Regions from separate parts of the Falsiroseomonas sp. E2-1-a20 genome, predicted to be linked through region 3. Evidence: predicted binding sites of a transcription regulator. Region 3 holds the regulator's gene; each other region holds the start of a gene.

Region 1 (9,842 bases), on a different contig from region 3:
GTTGCCGGTGGTGTTGATGAAGTCCAGCGTCAGGTTGACGCGGTTGGCTTCCGCCCATTGCCGGCCCAGCACCTGCAGGGCCTCGTTGCTGCCGGGCACCCAATGGTCCCAGAAGGCAAATCGGAGGTTGCCGCCGGTGCCCTGCGCGAAGACCGTCGGCGCGGCGAGCGTGGTTCCCGCCGTCAGCGCCGCGCCCGCGCGCAGCACGTCGCGCCGGTTCATTCCCTGGACCATCCCTGTTCTCTCCTGCCCTTGGTACCGGTCGTTTGCCGACCGTGCGTGGTTGCGGTCGGAAGGTTAGGCATCCGGACGCGCCCCTAGCAAGCCCGATGGTATGCGGCGCGCGCCATGATGATCCCGATGATGCGCGGCGCGCGCCGCGATGATGCGCGGCCGCATGGAACAGATTGGGACCGCCCCTCGTTCTGTTGCGGCACGCCGGAGGGGGGACATCCATGGCCGAGCCTGAGTCGGTGACCGAGATCGGTCGCCTGCCGTTGATGGAGGAGGTCCCGCGCATCCTGCGGCGCCGCCGCGTCACCGGCGGCGTGCGGGTCTCGGTGACGACCACGGAAGCGCCGGGCGAGGTCCACACCACCCGCCGGAGCCGGCTGGTGGAGGTCGAGCGGGTGCCGGTGGACCAGGAGGTCGAGTCCCCGCCGCCGGTCCGGCAGGAGGGCGACCTGGTGATCGTCCCGGTGCTGGAGGAACGGCTGGTGGTGGTCCGCCGCCTGGTGGTGACGGAGGAGGTCCGCTTCCGCCTGACGGTGGAGGAGGAGCCGGTGACCCTGTCCCTGCCCCTGCTGCGCCAGGACGTGTCCGTCACCCGCCTGCCACCGCCCGATGCGACAGCCTTCGACGATAGAACAGCACATCACGGAGACCAGCTTATGCAACGCACGCTGACCGCCATGTTCGACACCCGCGCCGAAGCCGAGCGCGCCGCCGAGACCCTGCGCGGCCTCGGCCTCGGCGCCGAGAACATCCGCATGCACCAGGCCGAGGCCGGCAGCGGCCAGGGCGGCACCGTCGCCACCTCCGCCGCGGACCGGCGCGAGGATCGCGGCTTCTTCGGCGCCATCGCGGACCTGTTCATGCCCGATGACGACCGCGCCACCTACAGCGAGGGCCTGCGCCGCGGCTCGACGCTGCTGCTGGCCGAGGTGGACGAAGGCCGGATGCACCAGGCGATGGACGCCATGGAAGCCGCCGGCGCCGTGGACCTGGATGCGCGGGAGGCCGATTGGCGCCAGCAGGGCTGGAGCGGCGGCTCGATGGCCGGCATCAGCTCCGGCTCGGTCGAATCCTCGCTGGTGATGCCGGATACGGATGCGCGCACCGGGGTCGATACCGGCATTCCCGCGCAGGGTTCCAGCGGGGTCGTCACGGGCGACCCGCATTCCGCCTACGGCGCGACGGCGGCCGGTGGCGGCCATGCCACGACCCCGGCGACGGGGACCGAATCCACCACCAGCCAGGACCTGCAAGGCGAGCAGCGCATCCCGATGGCGGAGGAGCGCCTGCGCGTCGGCAAGCGCGAAAGCCATGCCGGCCGCGTCCGCGTCCGGTCCTATGTCGTCGAGACGCCGGCCGAGGAGCAGGTGACGCTGCGCGAGGAGCATGTGCACGTCCAGCGCGTGCCGGCCGACCGTGCCGCCACCGCCGATGAGGCGAACCTGTTCAAGGACCGCGTCATCGAGGCCGAGGAAAGCACCGAGGAAGCCGTGGTGCGGAAGGACGTCCGCGTGACCGGCGAGGTGGTTGTCAACAAGGAGACCACCGAGCGCACCGAGACGGTGCATGACACCGTGCGCCGCACCGAGGTGGACGTGGACGAGAACGCCGCCGCCAACGACCCGGCCCGCCGCGACCGCACCGGCCGCGCCGGCTGAACGAGTTGGCCCCGGTCGGGATTGACCCTCGGGATTGACCCGTCGGGATTGACCCTTCGGGATTGACCGGGGCCGCCCTGCCGCGAGACCATCCGCGGCATGGACACTCAGGCCTTCGACGTTCTCGTCATCGGCGCCGGCATCGCCGGCGCCACCGCCGCCGCGCATTGCGCTGCCGATGGGCGCCGCGTGGCGCTGATGGAGGCGGAGGAGACCGCCGGCTACCACAGCACCGGCCGGTCCGCCGCCATCTGGATCCAGAACTACGGCCCGCCGGATGTGCGGCGCCTGTCCGCCGCCTCCCGCGCCTTCTTCGCCAGCCCGCCGCCAGGTTTCGCCGGCGCGCCGCTGTTGGCGCAGCGGCCGGTCGTCACCATCGCGCCGGCCGACCAGGCGGCGGCGATGCAGGCCCTGCTCGACAGCGGCGAGGGGCTGGAGCCGATCAGCCTCGCCGAGGTCATCGCCATGGGCCCGCCGCTGCGGGCGGATTACGCGGTGTCCGCCGCCATCGAGCGCGATGCCTTCGACATCGACGTGGCCGCCCTGCATGCCGGCTTCCTGAAGCAGGCGCGCGCCGCCGGCGGCGTGCTGGCGCTGCGCGCGCGGGCCGGGCGCATCTGGCACGACAAGGGCCACTGGCATGCGGAGGCCCGGGGCAGCGGGGCCGGCGGCGCCGTGTTCCGCGCGCCCGTCCTGGTCAACGCCGCCGGCGCCTGGGGCGACGAGGTGGCGGTGCTGGCGGGGCTGCGGCCGATCGGCCTGCAACCGAAGCGGCGCACGGCGCTGATCATCGACCCCGGCGCGCATGCCGATGGGATTGATTGCGCCAACTGGCCGCTGGTCGGGGATGCCGCGCATGGCTGGTACGTGCGGCCGGAGGCGCGGCGCAAGCTGATGGTCTCCCCTGCCGACGAGACCGACATGCCGCCGCATGACGTGCAGCCGGACGAGATCGACGTCGCAATCGCCGTCGACCGCATGCAGCAGGCGCTGGATATCCCGGTGCACCGGGTGGAACACCGCTGGGCCGGGCTGCGCAGCTTCACCCCGGACCGCAGCCTGGCCATCGGCTTCGATGCCCAGGCGCCCGGGTTCCTGTGGATGATCGGCCAGGGCGGCTACGGCATCCAGACCTCGCCCGCGGCGGGGCGGCTGGTCGCCGGGCTGGTCGCCGGGCAGGTGCCGGCGGACCTGCTGCCGGTCGTGCCGATGGTGGACCCGAACCGCTTCACGAAGGTGCCGGCATGAGGCTCCCGACGCATGACGACGTCCGCGCCGCCGCGGCGCGAATCTCGGGCAAGATCATCCGCACGCCGATGCTGCGCCACCGCCTGCTGGACGAGATGACCGGCGGCACCATCCTGGTGATGCCGGAGCCCTTGCAGCGCACCGGCAGCTTCAAGCTGCGCGGCGCCACCAACGCGGCGCTTCGCATGACGGAGGCCGCACGCGCGGGCGGCGTGGTGACGCATTCCTCCGGCAACCACGGCCAGGCGGTGGCCTGCGCGGCGGCGATGCTCGGCATGCGGGCGCTGGTGGCGATGCCGAAGGATGCGCCCGCCATCAAGGTGGAAAGCACCCGGCGCTGGGGCGCGGAGCTCACCTTCTTCGACCGCAGCACCACGGACAGGGAGAAGCTGGCGGAGCAACTGGCGGCGGAGCGTGGCGGCACCGTGCTGCCGCCCTTCGACCACCCGGATGTCATCGCCGGCCAGGGCACGCTGGCGCTGGAGCTGATCGAGGACGCGGCGGCGGCCGGCCTTTCGCTGGAGGCACTCGCCGTCTGCACCGGCGGCGGCGGGCTGATCGCCGGCTGCGCCCTGGCGGCCGAGGGCGCCTCGCCGTTGACGAAGATCTGGGCGGTGGAGCCGGAGGGCTGGGACGATACGCGGCTGTCGCTGGAAGCCGGAAAGCGCGTCGCCAATGATGGCCAGGGCCCGACGCTGTGCGATGCGCTGCTGTCGATGCGCCCGGGCGCGCTGACCTTCGCGGTGAACCAGCCGCGCCTGGCCGGTGCCGTGGTGGTGACGCGGGCCGAGGTTTTTCGCGCCATGCGCTTCGCCTTCGAGCACCTGAAGATCGTCGCCGAACCCGGCGGCGCCGTGGCGCTGGCCGCGGTGCTGGCCGGCAAGGTTCAGGTCCGCGACCGTACCGTCGGCCTCGTGATCAGCGGCGGCAACGTCGACCCGGCGGTGTTCGCGGAGGCGCTGGCGGCCTGAGCCGGCGGTCAAGGATTTACATTGCCTTCCGCGACCGCGGCTGGAATCCTCCGCCGCGACCCGGTCGAGAACCCCTCCCCCATGGCCCGTCCGCTGATCGGGCGCAGCATCCGCCGCCTGCGCATGGAACAAGGGCTGACGCAGCAGGCCCTGGCGCTGCGGCTCGGCATCTCGCCCAGCTACCTGAACCTGATCGAGCACGACCAGCGCCCGGTCACCGCCAGCCTGCTGATCAAGCTCGGCCAGGTGCTGCGGGTGGACCTCGCGGCGCTGTCCGGCACCGGCGAGCGCCAGACCGAGGCCGGGCTGCGGGAAGTGCTGTCCGACCCGCTGCTGGGGCTGGAGGAGGTGCCGGAGGCGGAAATCGCCGCCATGGCCGCCAGCGCGCCGCAGGCCGCGCGCGCCATGCTGGCGCTTTACCGCGCCTGGCGGGTGGCGCGGGAGGATGCCTCCGGCCTCGCCCTGCCGAGCGGCCGCCGCCTGCTGCTGCCGAACGAGGAGGCGCGCGACTTCTTCCACGACCGCGCCAACCATTTTCCTGAACTGGAACAGGTGGCGGAGGACATCGCAGGCGAGCTGCGCGCGGCGCCGGCCGAGATGAACCACGCGGTGGCGGAGCGGCTGCGGCGGACGCATGGCGTCACGGTTGCCGTCGGGCGGCTGGACGGCGCGCTGCGGCGCTACGACCCGGCGCTGCGGCGGCTCGACCTGTCCGAATCCCTGCCGCGCGAAAGCCGCGGCTTCCAGATGGCCTTCCAGCTCATGCTGCTGGAGGCGCGGGAGGCGGTGGAGGCGGTGGCGGCGCCGGCCGAACTGTCCTCCGCCGAGGCGCGCGCCCTGGTCCGCATCGGCCTGCTGAACTACGCCGCGGCGGCACTGCTGATGCCCTACGCGCCCTTCCTGGCCGCGGCACGGGACTTGCGGCACGAGGTGGAGGCGATGGCCTCCCGCTTCGGCGTGTCCTTCGAACAGGCGGCGCACCGCTTGTCCACGCTGCAACGCACCGATGCGCGCGGCGTGCCGTTCTTCTTCCTGCGCGTCGACCCGGCGGGCAACGTGGACAAGCGCTTCTCGGCGGCCGGCTTTCCCTTCGCCCGCTTCGGCGGGTCCTGCCCGAAATGGATCGTCCACCAGGCCTTCGCCACGCCCGCCGTCACCCGCGTGCAGGTGGCGCAGTTGCCGGATGGCGCGGCGTTCCTGTGCTTCGCGCGCGCCATCGCCGCACCCACCACGCACTGGGGCGAACCGGCGCCGGTGCATGTGGTGGCGATGGGCTGCGACCTGTCCCGCGCGGCGGAGGTGGTCTATGCCGATGGCCTGGACCTGGGGCGCGCCGTGGTCGGCATCGGCCTGTCCTGCCGGCTGTGCGAGCGCAGGGAATGCCGCAGCCGCGCCTTCCCGCCGCTGGAGCACCGATTGAACCTCGACCCGAACGAGCACGGCGCCAGCCCCTGGCGCTTCGAGCCGACGCGCCGGATTTAGCCAGCGCTTAACCGCCCTCCGGTAGTCTCCGACCCGCGCCGCATTTCCGGGGCGCCTTGGGCGGAGCTGCATGGCGAAGGGTGGCAAGGGCGGCGCGACGATTGTCATCAAGCGCATCGAGGAGGGCGGGCACGGCCACCATGGCGGTGCCTGGAAGGTCGCCTATGCCGATTTCGTCACGGCGATGATGGCCTTCTTCCTGCTGATGTGGCTGCTGAACGCGACGACGGAGGAACAGCGCCGCGGCCTCGCCGACTATTTCGCGCCGAGCAACGTGATGGGCCGGAACCAGACCGGCGCCGGCCAGCCCTTCGGCGGCCGTACACCGAACGAGACCGCGCAGGTGACGCAGAATGCCGGCGCCATCCGCCTGCAGCACGGCCCGGTGCCGGTGCTGGAGGATGTCGAGGTGGAGGAGGAGGTGCCGACCGTCGCGCGCCCCGTGCCGCGGCGCGAGGGCCCGGAGGGCGAGGATGAGGAGGCCGAGCTGCGCCGCATCCGCCAGGCGCGCGCCGACCTTCCCCCCGGCGATGCCGACCCGCGCGAGATGCAGCGCCTGGCCCAGCAACAGGTTGGGGCCGATGCGCGGGCGCTGACCGACGCCGCGCTGCGCGCCGAACACCAGCGGCGGGAACGCGAAGCCTTCGAGCGCGCGGCGGAGGAGATCCGCGCCGCGGTGGCGGAGGATCCGCTGCTGGCGGAACTGGCGCAGCAGCTTCTGGTGGAGCAGGTGCCGGAGGGGCTGCGCATCCAGTTGCTGGACGCCGACCGGCAGCCGATGTTCGCGCTCGGCGGCAGCGCGCCGAACGATCGCGCACGCGGCCTGCTGGCGCGCGTGACGCAGGTGGTGGCGCGGCTGCCGAACGAGATCGCGGTGGCCGGCCACACCGACGCCACGCCGTTCCGCGGCGGCGGCGATCGCTCCAACTGGGATCTGTCGGCGGAACGCGCCAACGTCACGCGCCGGCTGCTGACGGAAGCCGGCCTGCCGGTGGCACGCATCCGCAGCGTCACCGGCAATGCGGAACGCGACCTGCTGCTGCCGGAGACGCCGAACGCGGCGGCCAATCGCCGCGTCTCCATCACGCTGCTGCGGGAAAATCCACCCGTGCCGCAGGCAGGATCGGCGCCGCAGGCCAGACCCGCGCCGCAGGCACGAACCGCACCGCAGGTGGCCGCGCCATGACGACGATCGGGGGCCTGGTCTTCCTGCTGGCCATGGTGTTCGGCGGCTACATGATCGCCGGCGGCAAGTTCGGCATCATCCTGAAGTCGCTGCCCTATGAGATGATGATGATCGGCGGCGCCGCGATCGGCGCCTTCGTGATGGCGAACAGCGTCGCCGGCATCAAGCACACGCTCGGCGGCTTCGGGAAGATCCTGAAGGGGGAACGCTTCCACAAGCACGAATACGTCGACCTGCTGTCGATGCTGTACTGGTTCGTGCGGCTGGCCCAGACCAAGGGCGCGATGGCGCTGGAGGCGCATATCGAGAAGCCCTCGGAAAGCCCGGCCTTCCAGAAATTCCCGAAGATCATGGCGGACAAGATCGCGGTGGCGATGATCTGCGACTACCTGCGCATGGTCGGCATGAACGCCGACGATCCGCACCAGATCGAGGACATCATGTCCAAGGAGTTGAAGAAGGTGCGGGCGGAGGAACTGCACGTGGCGCACACCTTCCAGACCACGGCGGATGCGCTGCCGGCGCTCGGCATCGTCGCCGCCGTGCTCGGCGTCATCAAGACCATGGCCAGCATCGATTCTCCGCCGGCCGTGCTCGGCGGCATGATCGGCGGCGCGCTGGTCGGCACCTTCCTCGGCATCCTGCTGGCCTATGGCGTGATGGGGCCGATGGCGTCGCGGCTGAACGGCGTGATCGAGGAGGATTGCAAATACTACGAGGTGATCCGCGCCGTGCTCGTCGCCCACCTGCACGGCAATGCGCCGCAGGTGGCGGTGGAGGCCGGGCGCAAGGCCGCACCCTCGCATTCCATGCCGAGCTTCGCCGAACTCGAGGAGGCGTTGCAGAGCCTGCAGATCGGCTAGAGCATTTTCAAGTCAGGCGGATACGCCTGACGACTCGGAAAATGCGCCAAATCAACAGCTAGGGCGGATTCACCTGTGCATGGCACAGGTGAAATCCGCCCTAGGCTGGGCTTGCCGCCCGCCGCGAAGGGCGCGAAAAAATTTGCGGGGCCGGTGGCGGGCCGGGATGCCAGGGGTTTCAGCGCGATGCCCGCCGCGCCGCATCCGATGCGGCAACCCCGTCGCGCAGGATGACTTTTTGTCGCCCTGGTTGTTCTTGATTTGTTCGGATCGCTCGGCCATCGTCGGCGCGATGCAGCCTGTCGAGACTCCTCCTCCTCCGCCGGATTCGGCCCCGCTCGACCAGGCGGCGGTGCTGGCCGCGCTGCGTGCGCGCGTGGCGCGGCTGGAGGGTGGTGGCCGCGCCCGGCATGGCGTGGCGCCGGTGCCGGTGTGCGACGGCATCGCGCTGCCCGGCGGCGGGCTGGCGCGCGCCGCGATGCATGAGGTGGCCGGCACCAGCCCCGGCAGCGCCGCCGCCTTCTGCGCCATGCTGCTGGCCCGCAGCGGCGGCACGGTGCTGTGGATCGCCACCGACCGGGACGAATTGCAGGCCTGGCCGCCCGGCCTCGCCCGCTGCGGCCTGTCGCCGGCCAATTTGGTGCTGGTGCGGGCGGAACGCTGGTCGGATGCGCTGTGGGCGATGGAGGAGGCGCTGCGCTGCCCCGCCGTCACCGGCGCGCTGCTCGCCACGGGGTGGGAGGCGCCGGCCCGGCTGGACCTGACCGCGACCCGCCGCCTGCAACTGGCCGCCGAGACCGGCGGCGCGCTCGGCCTGGTGCTGCGGCCGGACCTGCCGAACCCGGACCCCAGCGCCGCGGCGACGCATTGGCGGGTCGCGCCGCTGCCCTCCGGCGGCGCCGGGCATGGGCTGGAAGATCCGCGCTGGCAGCTGGAATTGCTGCGCGCGCGCGGCGGCAAGCCGGGCGGGCCATGGTCCGTCACCTGGCGCGCCGCCTCCGGCGCGCTCGACCTGGAGGAGACGGAGGTGTCGGCCGAACCGACCCGCACCCGGCGCGCCCGGAGATGATGGCAAGCGCCGACCTGCAGACGCTGGAGGCGGCTGAGGCGCCGAATGGCGCCCGCCGCAAGTGCGTGATGCCGCAGGCATGCCTTCGGCATGACGAGCCAAGGGCGCGGAGCGCCCGCCGGCGCCTGAGGTGGACATGACTCGCCGCTTCCTGGCGCTGCATTTGCCGGACCTGGCCATCGCGCGGCTGCGGCGGGCGGAGCCGGACCTGCCGGAGCGTCCGCTGGCGACCTGGGAGGCCATCGGCAGTCGCCGCCTGCTGGTCGCCGTGGACGCCGCCGCCGCGGAACTCGGGCTGAACCCGGGCCAGGCGCTGGCCGATGCCCAGGCCATCGCGCCCGATTTGCTGCTGCGCCCCGCGGCGCGGGAGGCCGATGCGTGCGCGCTGCGCGCCCTGGCGCTGTGGGCGCGCCGCTACACGCCGCTCGCGGCGGTTGATCCGCCGGAGGGGCTGATCCTCGACATCACCGGCTGCGACCATCTGTGGGGCGGGGAGGCCGCGCTGCTGGCCGATGCGCTGGCGCGCCTGCGCCGTGCCGGGCTGGCACCGCAGGGCGCCGTGGCCGGCGCCGCCGCCACCGCCGCCGCCCTGGCCCGCGCCCGCACGGACAACCCCATCGCCGCGTCCGGCATCGAGCCGGCGCTGGCCGCGCCGCTGCCGCTCGGCCCGGCGCTGCGGCTGGATGCGGCGATGCGGGAGGATCTGGCGCGACTCGGCCTGCGCCGGGTGCGGGATCTGCTGGACCAGCCGCGCGGCCCGCTGGCGCGGCGCTTCGGCCAGAAGCTGCTGGACGCGCTGGACGCGGTCACCGGCCGCCGCCCGCACGCCATCCAGCCGGTGCTGCCGCCGCCCGACCTCGCCTCCGCGATCGAATTGCTGGAGCCGATCGTGACCCGGCCGGCGATCGAGGCCGCGCTCGACCGGCTGCTGGCCGACCTGGCCGAGACGCTGCGCCGCACCGGCCGCGGCGTGCGCCGGCTGTCGCTGCTGGCCTGGCGGGTGGATGGGGTGGTGCAGGACATCACGATCGGCACCGGCCAGCCGACCCGCGACCCCGCGCATCTGCGGCGGCTGTTCGCGGACCGGCTGGAAAAGCTGGAACCCGACCTCGGCTTCGAACGCATGGCGCT
Region 2 (9,842 bases), on a different contig from region 3:
CACCAGCCGCGCCGCGCGGGCGATGACGTCCAGGTGGCCGTTGGTCACCGGATCGAAGGTGCCGGGATAGATCCCGGTGCGCCACTCAGCCATCGGTGCTGCCCTCCGGCGGCGCGATCTCGGTCGGGATCTCGGTCGCGACCTCGACCTCCTCGACCACCGGGAAGCAGGATGTCACCCGCTCGCTCTCGCCGAGACGCAGCAGCGTCACGCCCATGGCGCCACGGCCGGTGATGCGGATCTGGTCCGCCGGCAGGCGGATCAGCCGGCCGCCATCGGTCACCAGCATCACGCCGTCGCCCTCCCGCACCGCGAAGGTGGCGACCACCTCACGCCCGGTGCGCGGGGTCAGGTTGATGTTGGCGATGCCCTGCCCGCCCCGGCCGGTGACGCGGTATTCGTAGGCCGAGGTCCGCTTGCCGAAGCCGCGGTCGGTGACGACCACCAGGATTTCCTCGGCCGCCTCCATCTCCCCCAGCCGCTCGGGCGAAACCTGGGTGACGCTGCCGGACACCTCCTCGACCTCCTCGGACGCGGCCTCGGCCTCGGAGGCGACCTCCTCGCCGGCCGCGCGACGCTTCTGGGCGCTGTGGCGCAGGTAGGTGGCGCGTTCGTCCTGCGACGCCTCCGCGTGGCGCAGCACCGCCAGCGAGATCACCGCATCACCGTTGATCAGCCGGATGCCGCGCACGCCGCTGGAATCGCGTCCGGCGAAGACCCGAAGCTGGTCCGCCTCGGCCTGGAAGCGGATGCAGCGGCCGTTGCGGGTCGCCAGCATCACGTCATCGCCCTCGCGGCAGGTGGCGACGCCGATCAGGCTGTCGCCCTCCTCCAGCTTCATCGCGATCAGGCCGACGGCGCGGACATTGCGGAAGTCGGACAGCTTGTTGCGCCGGACATTGCCCTGCGCGGTCGCGAAGACCAGGTGCAGGTTCTCCCACAGCGATTCGTCCTGCGGCAGCGGCAGCACCGCCGTCACCTTCTCATCCTGCTGCAATTGCAGCACCTGGCGCAGGCTGCGGCCACGGCCGGTGGCGCCGCCTTCCGGCAACTGCCAGATCTTCTCGCGGAACGCGATGCCGCGGCTGGTGAAGAACAGCACCCACTGGTGCGTGTGCGCCACGAAGCTGCGGACGACGATGTCATCCTCCCGCGTCGCCGCGCCCGAACGCCCGCGGCCGCCGCGGTTCTGGCTGCGGAACACGTCGAGCCCGGTGCGCTTCACGTAGCCGTCGCGCGTCAGCGTCACCACCATGGTGCCCGGCTCGATCAGGCTTTCGTCGTCCTGGTCGGCGATCCCGTCGACGATGTCCGTCATCCGCGGCACGGCGATCTGCGCGCGCACCGCGATCAGCTCCTGCGTCATCAAATCCATCCGCCGGGGGCGGGAGGACAGGATGTCGAGCAGGTCCTTGATGGTGCCGGCGACCTCGGCCAGCTCCGCGTTGATCTTCTCCCGCTCCAGCCCGGTCAGGCGCTGCAGGCGCAGCTCCAGGATGCCGCGCGCCTGGTCCTCGGTCAGCCGCACGGTGCCGTCCGGCGCCAGCGTGTTGCGGACGTCGTCGACCAGCTCCAGCAGCGGCGCCACGTCGGCCGCCGGCCAGTCCCGCGTCATCAGCTGCGCCCGCGCCGTCGCCGCATCCGGCGCGGCGCGGATCAGCGCGATGACGGCATCGATGTTGGCCACCGCGATGGCGAGGCCGATCAACTGGTGGCCGCGGTCGCGCGCCTTGTTCAGGCGGAAACGGGACCGCCGCAGGATGACGTCCTCGCGGAAGCGCAGGAACGCCATCAGCGCGTCGCGCAGCCCCATCAGCCGCGGCCGGCCCTCATCCAGCGCCACGAAGTTCACGCCGAAGGAGGTCTGCAACTGCGTGAAGCGGTAGAGCTGGTTCAGCACCACCTCCGGCGTCGCGTCCTTCTTGAGCTCGACGACGATGCGCAGCCCGTCGCGGTCGGACTCGTCGCGCAGGTCGGAGATGCCCTCCACCGCCTTGGCCCGCACCAGCTCCGCGATCTTCTCGATCAGGGTGGATTTGTTGACCTGGTAGGGGATTTCCGTGACCACGATCATGGATCGCCCGCCACGCATCTCCTCGATCGTCGCGCGCGCGCGCAGCGGGATCGAACCCCGCCCGGTCTCGAAGGCGTTGCGGATGCCGGACCGGCCGAGGATCAGGCCGCCGGTCGGGAAGTCCGGCCCGGGCATGATCTTCATCAGCTCGTCGAGGCTGGTATCCGGCTCCCGGATCAGGGCCAGCGCCGCGTCGATCACCTCGCCCGGGTTGTGCGTCGGGATGTTGGTGGCCATGCCGACGGCGATGCCCTGGGCACCGTTGACCAGCAGGTTCGGGAAGGAGGCCGGCAGGACGCGCGGCTCGCTTTCCGATTCGTCGTAGTTCGGCTGGAAGTCGACGGTGTCCTCGTCGATCCCCTCCAGCAGCGCCGCCGCGGCGCGCGCCAGGCGGACCTCCGTATAGCGCATCTGCGCCGGCGGATCGCCGTCCATCGAGCCGAAATTGCCCTGCCCGTCGATCAGCGGCACGCGCATCGAGAAGTACTGCGCCATCCGAACCGTCGCGTCGTAGATCGAGGCGTCGCCATGCGGATGATACTTGCCCATCACGTCGCCGACGACGCGGGCCGATTTCCGGTGCGGCTTGTCCGCCGTGTAGCCGGATTCGTGCATGGCATAGAGGATGCGCCGGTGCACCGGCTTCAGCCCGTCCCGCGCATCCGGCAGGGCGCGGGCCACGATGACCGACATGGCGTAGTCGAGGTAGGACCGGCGCATCTCGGTCTCGAGACCCACCGGGGCGATGTCGTGGCCCGGCCCCTTCGGGTCTCCAGGCGGCGGTGACGTGTCGCTCAACGCGCAATCCTCATGCTTGGCCGGACGCAGCCGGGTCTCGCGGGTTGTGGATTAGGCAATTCCGGGCCCCGGCGGAAGGGTGCAGCCCCTTCCAAGGCCGATTCCCGGCCCGAAACGGCCCGCAATGTGCCGTTTGTTGCGCCCCGACGTTTCGCCTGCGGCCCATACGGGCCTAAAGATACCGGCTGGATATGGGTCGCAGGAGGTTGGCAGAGATGCGGCGAGTTGGCATGGCGGCTACGCCGTGGCGGGCGGCTGGCCGGTGACGCTGCCCTATATCGACCTGCTGCTGGGCCAGTTGGCGCGCGGCAACCCGCAACTGGAACAAAGCTTCGGCCGCCACATCCACTGGGGCTATTGGCCCGAGCCCGCACTGGCCCGCCCGGACTCGGCGGAGGACTATGCCGCCGCGGCCGAAAGGCTGAGCCTGGAACTGCTCGCCCTGGCCGGGATCGCGCCGGGGATGCGCGTGCTCGATGCCGGCTGCGGCTTCGGCGGCACCCTCGCCTGCCTCGAGGAGCGGATGCATCCGCTGGACCTGGTCGGCCTGAACATCGACCCGCGCCAGCTGGCACGCGCCGCTGGGCTGGTGCATCCCAGGCCCGGCACCACCATCGCCTTCACCGCCGGCGACGCCTGCACCCTGCCCTTCGCCGATGCCAGCTTCGACCGCGTGCTGGCGGTGGAGTGCATCTTCCACTTCCCCTCCCGCGCCGCCTTCCTGGCGGAGGTGCGGCGCGTGCTGCGGCCGGGCGGCGTGCTGGTGCTGTCGGATTTCGTCCCGGCCTCCGCCTGGGTGCCGGTGACGCGGCTGGCCCGCGCGCCGTGGTTCGACCGGGTGAACCTGTTCGGCACCTGCGACGTGACCTGTTCCGCCGCCGGCTACCGGCGACTGGCAGCGGAATCCGGATTGGCCCTGACGACCCTGCGCGACATCACCCGCCACACCCTGCCGACCTACGCCTTCCTCGGCCGGATGCTGCGGGCCAGCGGCCGGCGCGGGGTGGCGGAGCGCTGGGGGCAGGCCGGGCTCGCCATGCTGGATTTCGTCGGCCGGACCGGCCTGTTGCGCTACAGCCTGTTGAAATTCGAGCGGTCCTGAGCCGCCTTCAGGTCAGGCCGCGGCGGCGTGGGGGTGCGGCTCTGGCAACCCGAAGCCCGGATGCTCCAGCTTCCAGGCCTCCAGCAGCGCCCGGTCATCCTGCTCCCACGGGTGGAAGGAGCGGCGGTAATAGGCGGTGTAGTCGCTGACCGGCAGGCTGCCGAACAGGTTGCGCAGGCTCGGGCCGCTGGGTGCGCCACCCGCCGCGGCGGCCGATGCCGGACGGCGCGGGCGGAACAGAAGCCTCAGCCGCACCACCGTGAAGGCCACAAGCAGGCCGATCCCGCCCGAGACCGTGACGATGACCATGCCGAGGATGCGGTGCAGCCAGGCCCAGACGCCGCGCCCGAACAGGTGCTCGTAGACGTCGAAGCAGACGGCCTTGTGCTCGATCTCCTCCGCCGCGTGCCAAAGCCAGAGATGGGCGAAGGCAGGATCCGTGCCCTCCTTGTACAGCAGCCGCTTGCTCAGCAGCCGCGCCGCCAGCATGGCGGTGAAATGCTCCAGCGCGCAGGTGATGGCGAGTTGGGTGGCGCGCGGCCAGATGGTCTTGGCGATGGCCAGCAGGATGCGGGCGACCGACTCCAGCTCCGCACCCAGCACATTGGCTTCCCGCAGCGCGGCGTTGGAGCGCGCATGTTCGCGGGAATGATTGGCTTCCTGGTGGATGAAGCGGTCCGCGGCGTCCCTCAAAGCCGGGTCGGTGATCCGGTCCCGGTAATGGGCGACGGACCGGCAGAAGAAGGCCTCGCCCAGCGGAAAGAGGAAGGAGATCGCATTGAGCCCATCCTCCGAGACCCGCGGCAGCCGGGTCCAGGCCCTCGCCGCCGCCGAGTCATAAGCCAGCCGCACCCGGCGACGGATGATGTCGATGCGCGTCTCGCGCGGGTGCGGGGGCGATGCGGTCACGCGAAAGACATTGCGGATGCACTACGGTTTTTTCAAGGTCGGATGGCCGGCGCCCAGGGTAGGCCGGACGTCAGAACGGGATATCGTCATCCAGGTCGCTGCCGCCCTTCGGCGGCGCACTGCGACCGCCGCCGCCGCCGCGGGCACCGCCACCGCTGTTGTCCCACCCGCCACCGCCGGACCGCGCCGGGGCCGAGGAGCGACCGCCGCCACCGCCACCGCCGTAGCTGCCGCCCGTATCCCCCTCGCCCGGGTCAGCCCCGCCGCCGCCACGACCACCGAGCAGGGCGATCTCGCCGCGGAACTGGCGCAGCACGACCTCCGTCGAGTACTTGTCCTGCCCCGACTGGTCCTGCCACTTCCGGGTCTCGAGCTGGCCCTCGACATACACCTCGGAGCCCTTCTTCAGGTACTTCTCCGCGATCTCGCCCAGCTTCTCGTTGAAGATGGCCACCGAATGCCACTCGGTGCGCTCCTGCTGGTTGCCCTCGCGGTCCTTGTACCGCTCGGAGGTCGCCAGGCGCAGGTTCACCACCCGGCCGCCATTCTGGAAGTTCCGCACCTCCGGGTCCTTCCCCAGACGGCCAACCAGGATCACCTTGTTCACGCCTGCCATCGCCGGCCCCTCGATCTGAACCGCGGAAGCTAGCCCGACGCTGCCGCGCCGACCAGACAGGTCTGGGCTGCGCGCGACAGGCCTCGTAAAACCTCTTTCCGCCCCACCTATATGGTGGCAAAACCCCCAGAACACAATGCGAACGTGGCGTCCCTCGGGAGGCTTCGCGCGCCCATCCATCGGTGGACCACCATGACCGGCCAGATCCGCGTCCGCGGCGCGCGGGAACACAATCTCAAGAATGTCGACATCGACATCCCGCGGGACACGCTGACGGTCGTCACCGGCCTGTCCGGCTCCGGCAAGTCGTCGCTCGCCTTCGACACCATCTACGCCGAGGGCCAGCGCCGCTACGTCGAAAGCCTCTCGGCCTATGCGCGGCAGTTCCTGCAACTGATGCAGAAGCCGGATGTGGACAGCATCGAGGGCCTGTCGCCGGCGATCTCGATCGAGCAGAAGACCACCAGCCACAACCCGCGCTCCACCGTCGGCACCGTGACGGAAATCCACGACTACATGCGCCTGCTCTGGGCCCGCGTCGGCGTGCCCTATTCGCCGGCCACAGGGCTGCCGATCGAGGCGCAGACGGTCTCCCAGATGGTCGACCGAATCATGGCCATGCCGGAAGGCACCCGCCTGCTGCTGCTGGCCCCGGTCGCCAAGGGCAAGAAGGGCGAGTTCAAGAAGGATTTCCTGGAGTTCCAGCGCCGCGGCTTCGAGCGCGTGAAGGTCAACGGCACGCTGTACCAGGTGGCCGAGGTGCCGAACCTGTCGAAGAAGCTGAAGCACGACATCGAGGTGGTGGTGGACCGCATCGTGGTCCGCGAGGGCATCGAGGCGCGCCTGGCCGACAGCCTGGAGACCGCGCTCGCCCTGGCCGATGGCGTCGCCTATGCGGAGAACGCGGATGGCGAAGGCCGGACGGTATTCAGCCAGAAGTTCGCCTGCCCCGTCTCCGGCTTCACCATCGAGGAGATCGAGCCGCGGCTGTTCTCCTTCAACTCCCCGCAGGGCGCCTGCCCGACCTGCGACGGCCTCGGGACGCAGAGCTTCTTCGACCCGCAGCTTGTGGTGCCGGACGACACCAGGTCGCTGAAGGACGGCGCGGTGCAGCCCTGGGCCGGGGCGCAGTCGCCCTATTACGACCAGACGCTGGAAAGCCTGGCGCGGCACTACAAGGTCTCGATGACCAGCCAGTGGGGCGACCTGACCAAGGCGTTCCAGCATGTGGTGATGCACGGCACCGGCGCCGAAGTGGTGACGCTGAAATACAAGGACGGCCTGCGCGCCTATGACGTGAAGAAGGCGTTCGAAGGCGTCATCCCGAACCTTGAGCGCCGCTACCGCGAGACCGACAACCCGTGGGTGCGGGAGGACCTGTCCCGCTACCAGGCCTCCCGCGCCTGCCCCGTCTGCAACGGCCATCGCCTCAAGCCCGAATCCCTGTCGGTGAAGATCGCCGGCGAGCACATCGGCATGGTCAATGACCTGTCCATCATCAAGTCGCGCAAATGGTTCGCCGGGGTGATGGAGACGCTGACGCCGCAGCGCCAGGAAATTGCCCGCCGCATCCTGCGCGAGATCGAGGAGCGGTTGCAGTTCCTGGTCGATGTCGGGCTGGACTACCTCAGCCTCGGCCGGTCCTCCGCCACGCTGTCGGGCGGCGAGTCGCAGCGCATCCGGCTGGCGTCCCAGATCGGCAGCGGCCTCACCGGCGTGCTGTACGTGCTGGACGAGCCCAGCATCGGCCTGCACCAGCGCGACAACGAACGCCTGTTGAAGACGCTGCGCCGGCTGCGCGACATCGGCAACACGGTGCTGGTGGTGGAACACGACGAGGATGCGATCCGCAGTGCCGACCACCTGATCGACATCGGCCCCGCCGCCGGCAAGGGCGGCGGCCGCATCATCGCCCAGGGCACGCCGGCGGAGGTCGAGGCGAACCCCGAGAGCATCACCGGCCAATACCTGTCCGGCAAGCGCCGGATTCCCATGCCGGACGTTCGGAGAAAAATCGACCCGAAGCGGATGATCCGCGTCGTCGGCGCGCGCGGCAACAATCTGAAGGACGTCTCGGCGGAATTCCCGCTCGGCACCTTCACCTGCATCGCCGGCGTCTCCGGCGGTGGCAAGTCGACGCTGGTGATCGAGACGCTGTTCAAGGCCGCCTCCCGCCGCCTGATGGGCAGCGGCCAGGTGCCGGGGCCGCATGACCGGATCGAGGGGCTGGAACACCTCGACAAGATCATCGATATCGACCAGTCGCCGATCGGCCGCACGCCGCGCTCCAACCCCGCCACCTATACCGGCCTGTTCGCGCCGATCCGCGACTGGTTCTCGGAGCTTCCCGATTCACGCGCCCGCGGCTACGCGCCCGGCCGCTTCAGCTTCAACGTCAAGGGCGGCCGCTGCGAGGCCTGCCAGGGCGACGGCGTGCTGAAGATCGAGATGCACTTCCTGCCCGACGTCTACGTCACCTGCGACACCTGCAAGGGCAAGCGCTACAACCGCGAGACGCTGGAAGTGAAGTTCCGCGGCAAGTCGATCGCGGACGTGCTGGACATGACGGTGGAGGAAGGCTGCGACTTCTTCTCCGCCGTGCCGGCGATCCGGGACAAGCTTGTGGTGCTGCGCGACGTCGGCCTCGGCTACATCCATCTCGGCCAGCAGGCGACCACGCTGTCGGGCGGCGAGGCGCAGCGCATCAAGCTGAGCAAGGAACTGTCCCGCCGCGCCACCGGCCGAACGCTCTACATCCTGGACGAACCCACCACCGGCCTGCACTTCGAGGACGTCCGGAAACTGCTGGAAGTGCTGCACGCGCTGGTCGCCACCGGCAACACGGTGGTGGTGATCGAGCACAACCTGGAGGTCATCAAGACTGCCGACTGGGTGCTCGACCTCGGCCCCGAAGGCGGCGAGGGCGGCGGCCGCATCGTGGCGCAAGGCACGCCGGAGCAGGTGGCCGCGGTGCCGGAAAGCCACACCGGCCGCTTCCTCGGCCCGATCCTGGCGCGGGAGGGGGCGGTGGCGGAACCGCTGGTGGTCAGGAAGCGCCGCCGCGCCTGAACCCGGTCAGGCGAAGCCGTCCGACACGGGATGATGGCGCAGCAACTGCGCCATCGCCTGGCCCAGCGCCGCCGCCTCGTGCCGCGGCAGATGCGCCTCCAGCACATCCTGCGGCGCATCGATCAGCGCCATCGCGGACCGCCGCACCTGGTCGGCGCCCTGCGCCGCGGCCGCGCCACTGCGCCGCCGCGCCTGCTCCACCGCCTCCACGATCCGCGCCGTGCGTTCCTCCAGCGTCTGCTGCCCGTTGGGAACGAATTGCTTGATGAGGCGGGAATGCGGGTAGCCGATGACATCGTGCGCCTCCAGGGCCACGCACGCTGTCAGTTCCGGCGCATCACGCAGCACCGCGTGCAGCATGGTCTGGTCGTTCATCAGGAAGACCGGGTCGGCCGCATTGCGCAGTTGCTGGTCGGTTACCTGCTCGAATGCCGCAATCCACCGGCGCGCCACCTCCCGGGTTTCGGGACGCGCGAAGTTCCACAGGAACACCCCGGCATTGACGTCCCACGGCCCCTTGCCGCCGCCCACCGGGTGGATCATCGCGCTGTCCGCGTGCTGCTTCAGGAACCCGCGAATTTCGAAACGAGGGCTGGGCACGAAGGCGTCGGCGTCCAGGTAGATCAGCCAACCGTCGTAGTCCCGCGCCAACAGGTCCCCCAGCATTCCAAGCCGGTTGTAGGTGGCCTGCCAGGGATGGATGCCGCGCCGGACGCCGATGAACACCTCCATCCTGACGTCGCGGCGCAGGCAGAAGGCGCGGTTGCACTGCATGGTCGCCGAGATCATCGGGAAGAAGCGGTCGGCATCCGCCGTCTGGTACAGCAGTATGTCGGACATCAGCCGCACCGGCCGCTGGTTGCGGCCACATGGGGCGCCACCGCATCCAGCGCCTGAACCTTCCGTGGAACCAGGGTCGCGGACAGGGACGGCAGGCGGCAGCGAGTGGGCATGGGGCAACTCCTCTCGGACCGGCTCGGTGGTCCGGCCGGCAGATTGCCACGCTCAGGCGGTGCCGCGAAACCCCGCCCAGGCCACCGCCAGCCGATCCCCCAGCCCGCGCGTCGCGGGCACGTCCCTGCCCGCGGCCATGCGCCGGAAATCCCGCCCCGCCAGCACCGCCGGCAGCGCGGCGGCCAGCGCCTGCCGGGGCAGCGCCACCTGGCGTTCGCGCGCCAGCATCGCGCCGCCCTCCTCCGCCATGGCGCGGCGCAACGGCTCCGCCACGGCGGGCTGCGCCACCACACCCTCGGCGTTCAGCCCCGCCTCGGCCA
Region 3 (9,842 bases):
CTGGGGGCCTGGGTGGGGTCGAGGTCGATCCAGCGGCTGCCGTCATACTTGAAGGGGCGCTTGGTGGCCTCCGCCTCGGCGCGCATCGCCGCGAGTTCCTCCGGCGTGTCGTAGGCGAGGTAGGCGCGGCCGGCTGCGAGCAACTCGCGCGCCACCTCGGCGTGGCGGGCCTCGCGGTGGGTCTGCATCACGGGCGGCTCGTCCGGGCTGAGGCCGAGCCACTCGAGGCTGTCCAGGATCTGCCGTACGGCGGCCTCCGTGCTGCGCGCCTTGTCGGTATCCTCGATCCGCAGCAGGTACTGGCCGCCGTGATGGCGCGCGAACAGGTAGTTGAACAGCGCCGTGCGGGCGCCGCCGATGTGCAGGTAGCCGGTGGGGGAGGGGGCGAAGCGCGTGCGGACGGACATCTGGTTTCCGGGTTCCGGCAGAAGGTTCGATCAGCGGGATAGGTAGCCCGGAACGGCGGCCAGGCCAAAGACAGGACTTCGTTGCGTCTCCGGATGCGATGTTCCACCCTGGGTGGAATGTCCCTCGCGGTTTCCCCCCTTGTTCGCCCCGCGCCTGCCGAGCTTCTGGCGGGGCAGGTCGGCGCGCAGCATGGCCGCTACGCGCCCTGGCTGGCGGTGGCGCTGGGCGGCGGCATCCTGTGGTACTTCGAACTGGACCGGGAGCCGGAGGCGCAGCCGCTCTGGCTGGCAGCGCCCATGGCCTTGCTGGCGCTGTGGGTGGCGCAGCGGCAGGCCCTGGCCGGCTGGGCCCTGGGCCTGCTGACGGCGTTCCTGCTTGGCGCGGGCATGGCCGGCTGGCACGCGGCGCGGCAGGCGGAGCCGCTGGCGCTGCCCTATGGCGCGGTGGTCGCCTCGGGCCGCGTCGCGGTGGTGGAACCCTTGCCGGAGGGGGTGCGCGTGACGCTGGCGGCGGCGCGGCTGGATGACGCGGCGCCATTGGCCCGCCCGGTGCGGCTGCGGCTGCGGCGCGACGACCCGGCGCGGCCCGAGGCGGGCGACCGGCTGACGGTGCGCGCCCTGCTCCGCGAGCCTGGCGCGCCGGTGGTACCGGGCGGCTACGACTTCCAGCGCGCCGCCTATTTTTCCGGCCTGGGAGGGTCGGGCTTCGCGCTCGGGCCGGCGGCGGTGGCGCCGGGGCAGGGGGAGGACCTGGCCCGGCTGCGGGCGCGGCTCGAACAGGTGGTGACGGCGGCGATCCCCGGCGCGACCGGCGCGGTGGCGGCGGCGCTGATCACCGGCACGCAGAGCGGCATCCCGGAACCGGCCATGGTGGCGATGCGCGATTCCGGGTTGGCGCATCTGCTGTCGGTGTCCGGGCTGCACATGGCGATCGTCATGGGGCTGGTCTTCGGTGTGCTGCGGGCGGGGCTGGCGCTGGTGCCCTGGGTGGCGCTGCGGGTGCCGGGGAAGGCGGTGGCGGCGGTGGGGGCGCTGGCGGCGGGTGCCTTCTACATGCTGCTGACCGGGTCGCAGGTGCCGATGCAGCGCTGCCTCGGCATGGCGGCGCTGATGACTCTGGCGCTGCTCGCCGGGCGGCGGGCGCTGTCGCTGCGCGTCCTGGCGATGGCCGCCGCGGCGGTGCTGATGGTGGCGCCGGCGGAAGTGCTGGGGCCGTCCTTCCAGATGTCCTTCGGTGCGGTGCTGGCGCTGATCGCCGGGCATGATGCCCTGCGCCCCTGGCTGGCGCGGCCGGACCGTCAGCGGTACTGGTGGCGGCGCGGCCTGCTGCTGCTGGCGGGGCTGGTGCTGACATCCCTGCTGGCGGGCGCGGCCACCGCCCCCTCCGGCCTGCACCACTTCGGACGTTTGCAGGTGTTCGGGGTGCTCGCCAATGCGGTGGCGGTGCCGCTGACCTCCCTGCTGGTGATGCCGGCGGCGCTGGCGGCGGTGCTGGCGCTGCCGGTCGGGCTGCAGGACTGGCCGCTCTGGGCCATGGGGTGGGGGGTCGAGGGCATCCTGCTCGTGGCGCGGCGTGTGGCCGACCTGCCGGGCGCCGCGCCGGCCATGCCGCCGCTGCCGGGCTGGGGGCTGGCGCTGGCGGCCTTCGGATTCTGCTGGCTGTGCCTGTGGCGCGGCGGCCTGCGGCTGTTCGGGGTGCCGGTGATCCTGGCCGGCCTGGCGGCGGGCGTGGTCTCGCCACCGCCGGACCTGCTGGTGTCCGGCGACGCCCGGCTGGTGGCGCTGCGCACGGCGGAAGGGGTGTACCTCTACCGCGTCCCGGGCGCCCGCAACTTCGCGCGCGACAACCTGCTGCGGGCCATGGGCGCGACCCAGGCACTGGCGCTGCCGGAGCAGGGGGAGGTCGCGGGCGGCGCCGTTTCCTGCACGCCGGCCGCCTGCCGCTTCCAGCCAAGGCCCGAAAGCGCCGTCGCCGTGCTGCTGCGGGGACCACCGGCGCGGCGCGGCGAGCGCATGCCGCCCCTGGACCCCGGCCAGGCCTGCGGCCAGGCCGCGCTGGTCGTGGCGCTGGAGGCGATGGCGCCGCGCTGCCGCAGCGGCCTGGCCATCGACCGCTTCGCGATGTGGCGCGACGGCGCCCAGGCCGCCTGGCTCGGCGCGGAGGTCGTCATCCGCACCGACCGCGGCACCCGCGGCGACCGCCCCTGGGTGCCGCCGGTGCCGATGCCCGGCCGCGCCTCCGACCTGCCGCGCGCAACCATCGATACGGGGTCGCGTTAACCATGCCTTAGCCGGGCCGGATCCAGGATCCCCGGACAGGAAGGGCGGAAAGGACGCGGATCATGGGCATGGCATTGATGCTGGCCGCCGGAATGCTGAGCGGTGTCGTCGCAACCGCAGCGTGGCAGCGGCTGCACGCCTGGCGTTCGGCGCGCAGCCACGAATGGGACCCCTACTGAGCCTTCAGTAGCGGCGCAGCAGGCCGATCAGGCGGCCCTGCACCCGCACACGGTCCGGGCCGAAGATGCGGGTTTCATAGGCGCGGTTCGCCGGCTCCAGCGCCACCGAGTTGCCCTTGCGGCGCAGGCGCTTCAGGGTGACCTCCTGGTCATCGACCAGCGCCACCACGATCGCGCCGCTGTCGGCCGTATCGCCACGGCGGATGATGACGGTGTCACCGTCCAGGATGCCAGCCTCCATCATCGAATCGCCGGCGACCTCCAGGGCGTAGTGCTCGCCGCCGCTCAGCAGCGCGGCCGGCACGTCGATGCTGGCCGAGGTGTCGCGCAGCGCCTCGATCGGCATGCCGGCGGCGATGCGGCCGTACAGCGGCAGGGCGACGGACCCCGCCTCGTTCGCGGCCTTCTGCACGCCGGCAAGGCCGGGTGCGAAATGGCCCCGGATCACGTTGGGCGTGAAGGTCGGTGGTGCGGGTGCCGGCACGGCGTCCGCTCGGCGCGGCGCGACATTCTCCGGCAGGCGCACAACCTCCAGCGCACGGGCGCGGTGCGCGCGGCGCTTCAGGAAGCCACGTTCCTCCAGCGCCGTGATCAGGCGGTGGATGCCGGATTTGGATTTGAGGCGCAGCGCGTCCTTCATCTCCTCGAAGGAAGGCGAGAAGCCGGTCGCGCGCAGGTGCTTGTCGATGAACATCAGCAACTCGTGCTGCTTGCGCGTCAGCATGGCGTTCTCCAGCCGGTCGGGGGACCACGGGGTGCCGAACAAACGGGCAACCGGCATGGATGTTCTATGTAGGTTCCTGCGAAGCCGTCAAATCTTTTTCGCGGCCCTTGCCAAAAAACGCGCCGGGACGGGGCTCAGATGCCGAACTGGCCCAGCGGGATGGCCGGCACCTCGGCCCCCTTGGGCAGCGCCGGGGCCAAGGGTGGCCTCAGAATGAGCGCCTCCGCCCGCGCCAGGTTGGCCAGCATGGAACTGTCCTGCTGCGGGAAGGGGGTGGCGGTGACGTGGCCGGCCGAATCGGTGCCGAGCGTCGCCCGGAGATGATCGAATCGGCGGTCATTCGCCGCCAGATCGGCCCCGGCGCGGACCAGGATGGTGCGCGGCGCCGCGGCCGGCAGGCCGGACAGCACCGCGAGTGCCGGCAGCAGGAACTGCACGCCGCAGACCAGGGCGGAGACCGGATTGCCGGGCAGCCCCAGCACCGGCGTGGCGCCAAGCCGCCCCCAGATCAGCGGCTTGCCCGGCCGCATGGCGATCTTCCAGAAATCGAGCGCAAACCCGTCCCGGCCGAGTGCCGCCTGGATCAGGTCGTGCTCGCCCACGCTGGCGCCGCCCGTCGTCACCAACAGGTCGCAGCCGCGGGAGGCCGCGGCTGCGGCGGCGATGGCGTCCCGGTCATCGGCCACGATCGGCAGCACCAGCGGATCGCCGCCGCCGGCCCGCACCAGGGCGGCCAGCGCATGCGCGTTGCTGCTGACGATGCCGCCGGGCGGAATCGGCTCGCCGGGCAGGGCGATCTCGTCGCCCGTGGCCAGGATGCCGATGCGCGGGCGGCGATGCACCATCAGCCAGGGATGGTTGGCGGCAGCGGCGAGACCGATGTCGCGGGCCGTCAGGCGGCGGCCGGCGGGCAGCAGGATGTCGCCCGCGGTGAAGTCCAGGCCACGGCGGCGAATCCAGCGGTTCGGCGCGACGGCTTCCCGCACCGTCACCACGCCGCCGGCTTCCTCGGCATCCTCCTGCAACAGGATGCCATCGGCGCCGGGTGGGACGAAGCCGCCGGTGAAGATGCGCACGGCCTGCCCAGTGCCGACTTCGCCAGCGAAAGGATGGCCTGCCGGGGCGGCTCCGGTCACCGTCAGTCGGGCGCCCAGCACCGCATCGGCCGCGCGAACGGCATAGCCATCCATGGCGGAGACATCGGCCGGAGGCTGGGTCAGCCGGGCCGCGACCGGGTGCGCGAGCGTGCGGTTCCACGCCTCCGCCAACGCCACGGTCTCGGCGGCGGTGGGGCGCAGCGCCTCCAGGATCCGGGCGCGGGCCTCTTCCAGCGGGATCATCAGGACGCCTCGTAGGTCCCGGATTTTCCGCCGGATTTATGCACCAGCCGCACCGACTCGATCCGCATGCCGCGGTCGGCGGCCTTGCACATGTCGTAGATCGTCAGCGCCGCCACGGTCACCGCCGTCAGCGCCTCCATCTCCACCCCGGTCTGGCCGGTGACCTTCACCAGCGCCTCGATCTCCACCGCATCCGGCGCGGCGATGGCGAGGTCCACCGTGACCTTCGCCAGCGCGAGGGGGTGACACAGCGGGATGAGGTCCGCGGTGCGCTTCGCCGCCATGATCCCGGCGATGCGCGCCACGCCCAGCACGTCGCCCTTGCCGACCTGGCCGGCCTGGACCAGCGCCAGCGTCTCCGGCGCCATGGTGATGCGGCCGCGGGCGATGGCGGTGCGGCTGGTCTCCGCCTTGGCGGAGACGTCCACCATGGCGGCGGCGCCGGTGGCGTCGAAATGCGTCAGCGCCACCGCTAGATCGCCGCGATCAACTCGCGCGCCGCGGCGGCGACGTCGGGCTGGCGCAGCAGGTGCTCGCCCACCAGCAGGCAGCGGGCGCCGGCGTGGCACATGCGGCGGACGTCGTTAGGCGTGCGGATGCCGCTTTCGCCGACCGGGATGCGGTCCGCCGGGATCTGCGGGATCAGCTCCTCCGACGTCGCAAGATCGGTCACCAAGGTCTTGAGATTACGGTTGTTCACGCCTATCAGCCGCGTCTCCAGCCCGAGCGCCCGGTCCAGCTCCCGCTGGTCATGCACCTCCGCCAGCACCGCCATGTCGAGCGACCGGGCGATATCCTCCAGCTCCTGCGCCTGCTCATCCGACAGGGCGGCGAGGATCAGCAGGATGGCATCCGCGCCCATCGCGCGTGCCTCGAAGACCTGCCAAGGATGCACCATGAAGTCCTTGCGCAGCACCGGCAGGCTGCAGGCCGCGCGGGCTTCGACCATGTGGCCGAGGTCGCCCTGGAACCACGGGCCATCGGTCAGGACGGACAGGCAGGCGGCGCCGCCTTCCTCATAGGCGCGGGCCAGCGCGGCGGGCTCGAAGGGGTCGCGGATCAGGCCGCCGGAGGGCGAGGCGCGCTTGATCTCGGCGATCAGCCCGACGCGACCTTCGCCGACGGCGGCGCAGAGTGCGCCGGTGAAATCGCGCGGCGCATCGGCGTGGCGGGCCTGCGCCTCGACCTCCGACAGCGGCATGGCGGCGGATCGCTGGCGCACTTCCTCGTATTTGTCGGCGAGGATGCGGGCCAGCGTGTCGGAGAGGACGGGGGTGTGGACGTTCATCGGTGCGGGTGCTCGGCAGGGGGCGGCTCGGGGGGAGCGGCGGTGGCGGCGCGCAGGCGGTTCAGCACGGCAAGCGCCGCGCCACTGTCGAGGGCGGCGGCGGCCTGGGTCGCGCCGGCGCGGATGTCGTCCACCCGGCCGGCCACCACAAGGGCGGCGGCGGCATTCAACAGCACGCAATCGCGATAGGCGCCCGGCGCGCCTTCCAGCAGGGCCAGCAGTGCGGCGGCGTTTTCGGCCGGATCGCCGCCCTTCAGGGCGCTGGCCGGCGCGCGCGGCAGGCCGGCCTGTTCCGGGGCCACCTCGAATTCGTGAAGCCGGCCGTCGCGCAGTTCCACCACCTGGGAGGGGCCGGCGAGGGTCAGTTCATCGAGGCCCTGGCCATGCACCAGCCAGGCGCGTTCGGTGCCCAGGCGGGCCAGCGTCTCCGCCATCGGGCGCAGCCATTCCGGGGCGAAGACGCCAGTCATCTGCCGGGTGACGCGGGCCGGGTTCGCCAGCGGGCCGAGCAGGTTGAAGATGGTGCGCGTGCCGAGCTCGACGCGCGGCCCGGCGGCATGCCGCAGCGCGGAGTGGTGGCGCGGCGCCATCAGGAACACCATGCCGACCTCCGCCAGGATGCGCGGCAGCGCCTCCAGCGGCGTGTCCATCACCGGGATGCCGAGTGCCGACAGCGCATCGGCGGCGCCGGAGCGCGACGAGAGCGCCCGGTTGCCGTGCTTTGCCACCTTCACGCCGCAGCCGGCGACGACCAGGGCGGTGGCGGTCGAGATGTTCAGCGTGCCGGCGGCATCGCCACCGGTGCCGACGATGTCCATGGCACCGTCGGGCACGTCGACGGCCAGCATCCGGGCGCGCATGGCGCGGACGGCGCCGGTCATCTCCGCCACCGTCTCCCCGCGCACGCGCATCGCCATCAGCAGCCCGGCGATCTGGGCGGGCGTCGCCTCGCCGGCCATGATCATGCCGAAGGCGGCCTCCGCCTCGCTTTCCGCCAGTTTTTCGCCGGCGGCGAGGCGGGCCAGGATCTTCTTCATGCGGCCGCGGTCGGGGATGCGAAGGTGTTTCGGCGGCCGGCCAGGGCGAGAAAATTGCGCAGCAGGTCGTGGCCATGCTCGCTGGCGATGCTTTCGGGGTGGAACTGCACGCCCCACACCGGGAGGTCGCGATGCGCCAGGCCCATCACCAGGCCATCCGCGGTACGGGCCGTGGGCACCAGCGTCTCCGGCAGGTCCTCGACCACCAGCGAATGGTACCGCGTGGCGCGGAAGGGCGAAGGGATACCTGCAAAAATGTCGGTGCCGCCATGGGTGACGTCCCAGACCTTGCCATGCACCGGCTCCGGCGCCCGCACCACCTTCCCGCCGAAGGCCTGGCCGATGGCCTGGTGGCCGAGGCAGACGCCGAGCAGCGGCAGCCGCGCCTCCGCTGCCGCGCCGATCAGATCGAGGCAGATGCCCGCCTCGTTCGGCGTGCAGGGGCCGGGCGACAGCACGATCGCCTCCGGATCGAGCGCCATCGCGGCCTCGACCGAGAGGGAGTCGTTGCGCCGAACCTCAACCACCGCCCCAAGATCGCCGAGGAAGTGATAGAGATTGAAGGTAAAGCTGTCGTAGTTGTCGATCAGGAGGATCATGGTTCCGTGACTTTTGTCCCGGAGCGCGGGGGAATCAAGCCGGGGCAGGTCCGCGGGCGGCCGTCGGGGTTCCGCCGGCGTCACGACCGGGCCTAGGCTTCGACCCAAGAACGGGTTGGAGGACCCCCAGATGCACCAAATTCTGCGCCGATTGCTGCCCGCCATCGGACTCGCCCTGTTCGCGCCGGTCGTCCTGGCCGCCGACCTGCCGGACCGCCCGGTCCGCATCATCGTCCCATTCGCCCCCGGCGGCACCAGCGACATCGTCGCCCGCGTGCTGGCGGAGGCGGCCTCCGCCCACCTGCCGCGCGGCGCGGTGGTGGAGAACAAGGCCGGCGGCGGCGGCAACATCGGCGCGGCGGAGGCAGCCCGCGGCCCGGCCGATGGCACCACGCTGCTGCAATGCGCCTTCGGCCCCTGCGGCGCCAACCCGGCGCTGTATGCCAACCCGGGCTACGACCTGCTGCGCGACTTCGCCCCGGTGGTGCTGACCGGCGCGGTGCGCAACGTGATGGCGGTGCGGCGGGACCTGCCGGCGCAGAACGTCGCAGAGTTCATTGCCCTCGCACGTAGCCAGGCCGGCGGCGTCAGCTTCGGCTCATCCGGCGTCGGCGCCTCCAACCACCTCGGGCCTGAGCTGCTGCGGGCGGTGACGGGCATCGAGATGGTGCATGTGCCTTATCGCGGTTCCGGCCCCGCCATCACGGACCTCGTCGCCGGGCGGATCGACCTGTTCTTCGACAATCTGCCTTCCATCCTGCCGCACATCCGCGCCGGCAGCGTCCGCGCCCTGGCCGCGGTCAGCGACCAGCGGATCGGCGAATTGCCGGACGTGCCGACCTTCGCCGAGCAGGGCGTGCAGGGCATGGCGATCGATAGCTGGTTCGGCTTCATGGCGCCCGCCCGCACGCCGGCACCCGCCATCGCGGCGCTGAACGCGGCGTTCAACCAGGCGCTGGCGGACCCGCGCGTGCGGGCGCGCCTGACGGAACTGGCCGTGGCGCCGCTCGGCGGCACGCCGGAGTCAATGGGCACGCATGTCCGCGGCGAGGTCGCCCGCTGGGCGGATGTGGTGCGGCGGCAGGGGATTCGCGCGCAATGACACCATCGGCCATCACCTGCGTCCGCACCCTGCGGGTACCGGAACGCGCGAACATCCTGTGGGTCGAGATCGAGACGGCGGAGGGGCTGGTCGGCCTCGGCGAGAGTTTCCGCGGGGCGGCGGCGGTGGAGGGCCAGATCCATGAACTGGTCGCACCCTTCCTGCTCGGCCAGGATTCGCGGAACATCGAGCGCATCCACCGCCACCTGATGACGCCCTATGTCGGCTTCGGCGCCTCCTCCGCCGAGATGCGCGCCGCCTCGGCCGTCGACATCGCGCTGTGGGATTTGATGGGCCAGCGCCTCGGCGTGCCGGTGCATGAGGCACTCGGCGGGCTGAGCCGGGACCGCATCCGCGCCTACAACACCTGCGCCGGCTACGACTACAACAGCGCGCGGGACCGCCGCGACGTGCGCGCCGGGGAGAACGCCGCCGGCCCCTATGACGACCAGGTCGCCTTCATGCAGCGCGCCGACGAACTGGCGCATTCGCTGCTGGAGGAAGGCTTCACGGCGATGAAGATCTGGCCCTTCGACGTCTATGCGCCGGCTTCGGGCGGGCAGGTGATGAACCTCGACGACCTGAAGCGCGGGATGGAGCCCTTCGAGAAGATCCGGAAGGCGGTCGGCGACCGGATGGAGGTGATGGCGGAACTGCACAGCATCTTCTCGCTGCCCGCCGCGACCCGCATCTGCCAGGCGCTGGCACCCATCCAGCCCTTCTGGGTGGAGGACCCGATCTGCAAGATGGACGACACGGCGGCGCTGGTGGAGCTGCGCCGGGCCGTGCCTGGGGTGCCGATCTGTGCCAGTGAGACGCTGGGCGGCAAGGTCGCCTTCCGGGATCTTCTGGTGGCGGGTGCCACCGATGTGGTGATGGTGGACCT

What was found. Region 3 encodes LexA, which represses DNA repair genes until DNA is damaged. Its sites were predicted from a motif close to TGTTCTANNTANGTTC; they were not measured.
Region 1: a site for LexA is predicted at 7,894-7,909, ahead of ACFHPP_RS20855 (ImuA family protein). Genes of this name have one in related genera too.
Region 2: a site for LexA is predicted at 5,629-5,644, ahead of uvrA (excinuclease ABC subunit UvrA). Genes of this name have one in related genera too.

Annotation. Positions count from the first base shown of each region.
Region 1 covers NZ_JBHMFT010000019.1:55,842-65,683, forward strand. The annotation lists gene ACFHPP_RS20820 (ABC transporter substrate-binding protein) at 1-234, opposite strand, end outside; gene ACFHPP_RS20825 (YsnF/AvaK domain-containing protein) at 456-1,892, shown strand; gene ACFHPP_RS20830 (NAD(P)/FAD-dependent oxidoreductase) at 1,992-3,140, shown strand; gene ACFHPP_RS20835 (threonine ammonia-lyase) at 3,137-4,111, shown strand; gene ACFHPP_RS20840 (helix-turn-helix domain-containing protein) at 4,193-5,593, shown strand; gene ACFHPP_RS20845 (flagellar motor protein MotB) at 5,664-6,779, shown strand; gene motA (flagellar motor stator protein MotA) at 6,776-7,642, shown strand; gene ACFHPP_RS20855 (ImuA family protein) at 7,935-8,711, shown strand; gene ACFHPP_RS20860 (Y-family DNA polymerase) at 8,848-9,842, shown strand, end outside.
Region 2 covers NZ_JBHMFT010000016.1:101,590-111,431, reverse strand. The annotation lists gene coaD (pantetheine-phosphate adenylyltransferase) at 1-93, opposite strand, end outside; gene gyrA (DNA gyrase subunit A) at 86-2,872, opposite strand; gene ACFHPP_RS19345 (class I SAM-dependent methyltransferase) at 3,117-3,974, shown strand; gene ACFHPP_RS19340 (metal-dependent hydrolase) at 3,987-4,883, opposite strand; gene ssb (single-stranded DNA-binding protein) at 4,954-5,499, opposite strand; gene uvrA (excinuclease ABC subunit UvrA) at 5,692-8,568, shown strand; gene ACFHPP_RS19325 (hypothetical protein) at 8,575-9,408, opposite strand; gene ACFHPP_RS19320 (squalene/phytoene synthase family protein) at 9,574-9,842, opposite strand, start outside.
Region 3 covers NZ_JBHMFT010000003.1:343,977-353,818, forward strand. The annotation lists gene gltX (glutamate--tRNA ligase) at 1-407, opposite strand, end outside; gene ACFHPP_RS06180 (ComEC/Rec2 family competence protein) at 525-2,687, shown strand; gene lexA (transcriptional repressor LexA) at 2,871-3,590, opposite strand; gene ACFHPP_RS06190 (molybdopterin molybdotransferase MoeA) at 3,725-4,930, opposite strand; gene moaC (cyclic pyranopterin monophosphate synthase MoaC) at 4,930-5,400, opposite strand; gene trpC (indole-3-glycerol phosphate synthase TrpC) at 5,403-6,218, opposite strand; gene trpD (anthranilate phosphoribosyltransferase) at 6,215-7,255, opposite strand; gene ACFHPP_RS06210 (anthranilate synthase component II) at 7,252-7,854, opposite strand; gene ACFHPP_RS06215 (Bug family tripartite tricarboxylate transporter substrate binding protein) at 7,985-8,956, shown strand; gene ACFHPP_RS06220 (mandelate racemase/muconate lactonizing enzyme family protein) at 8,953-9,842, shown strand, end outside.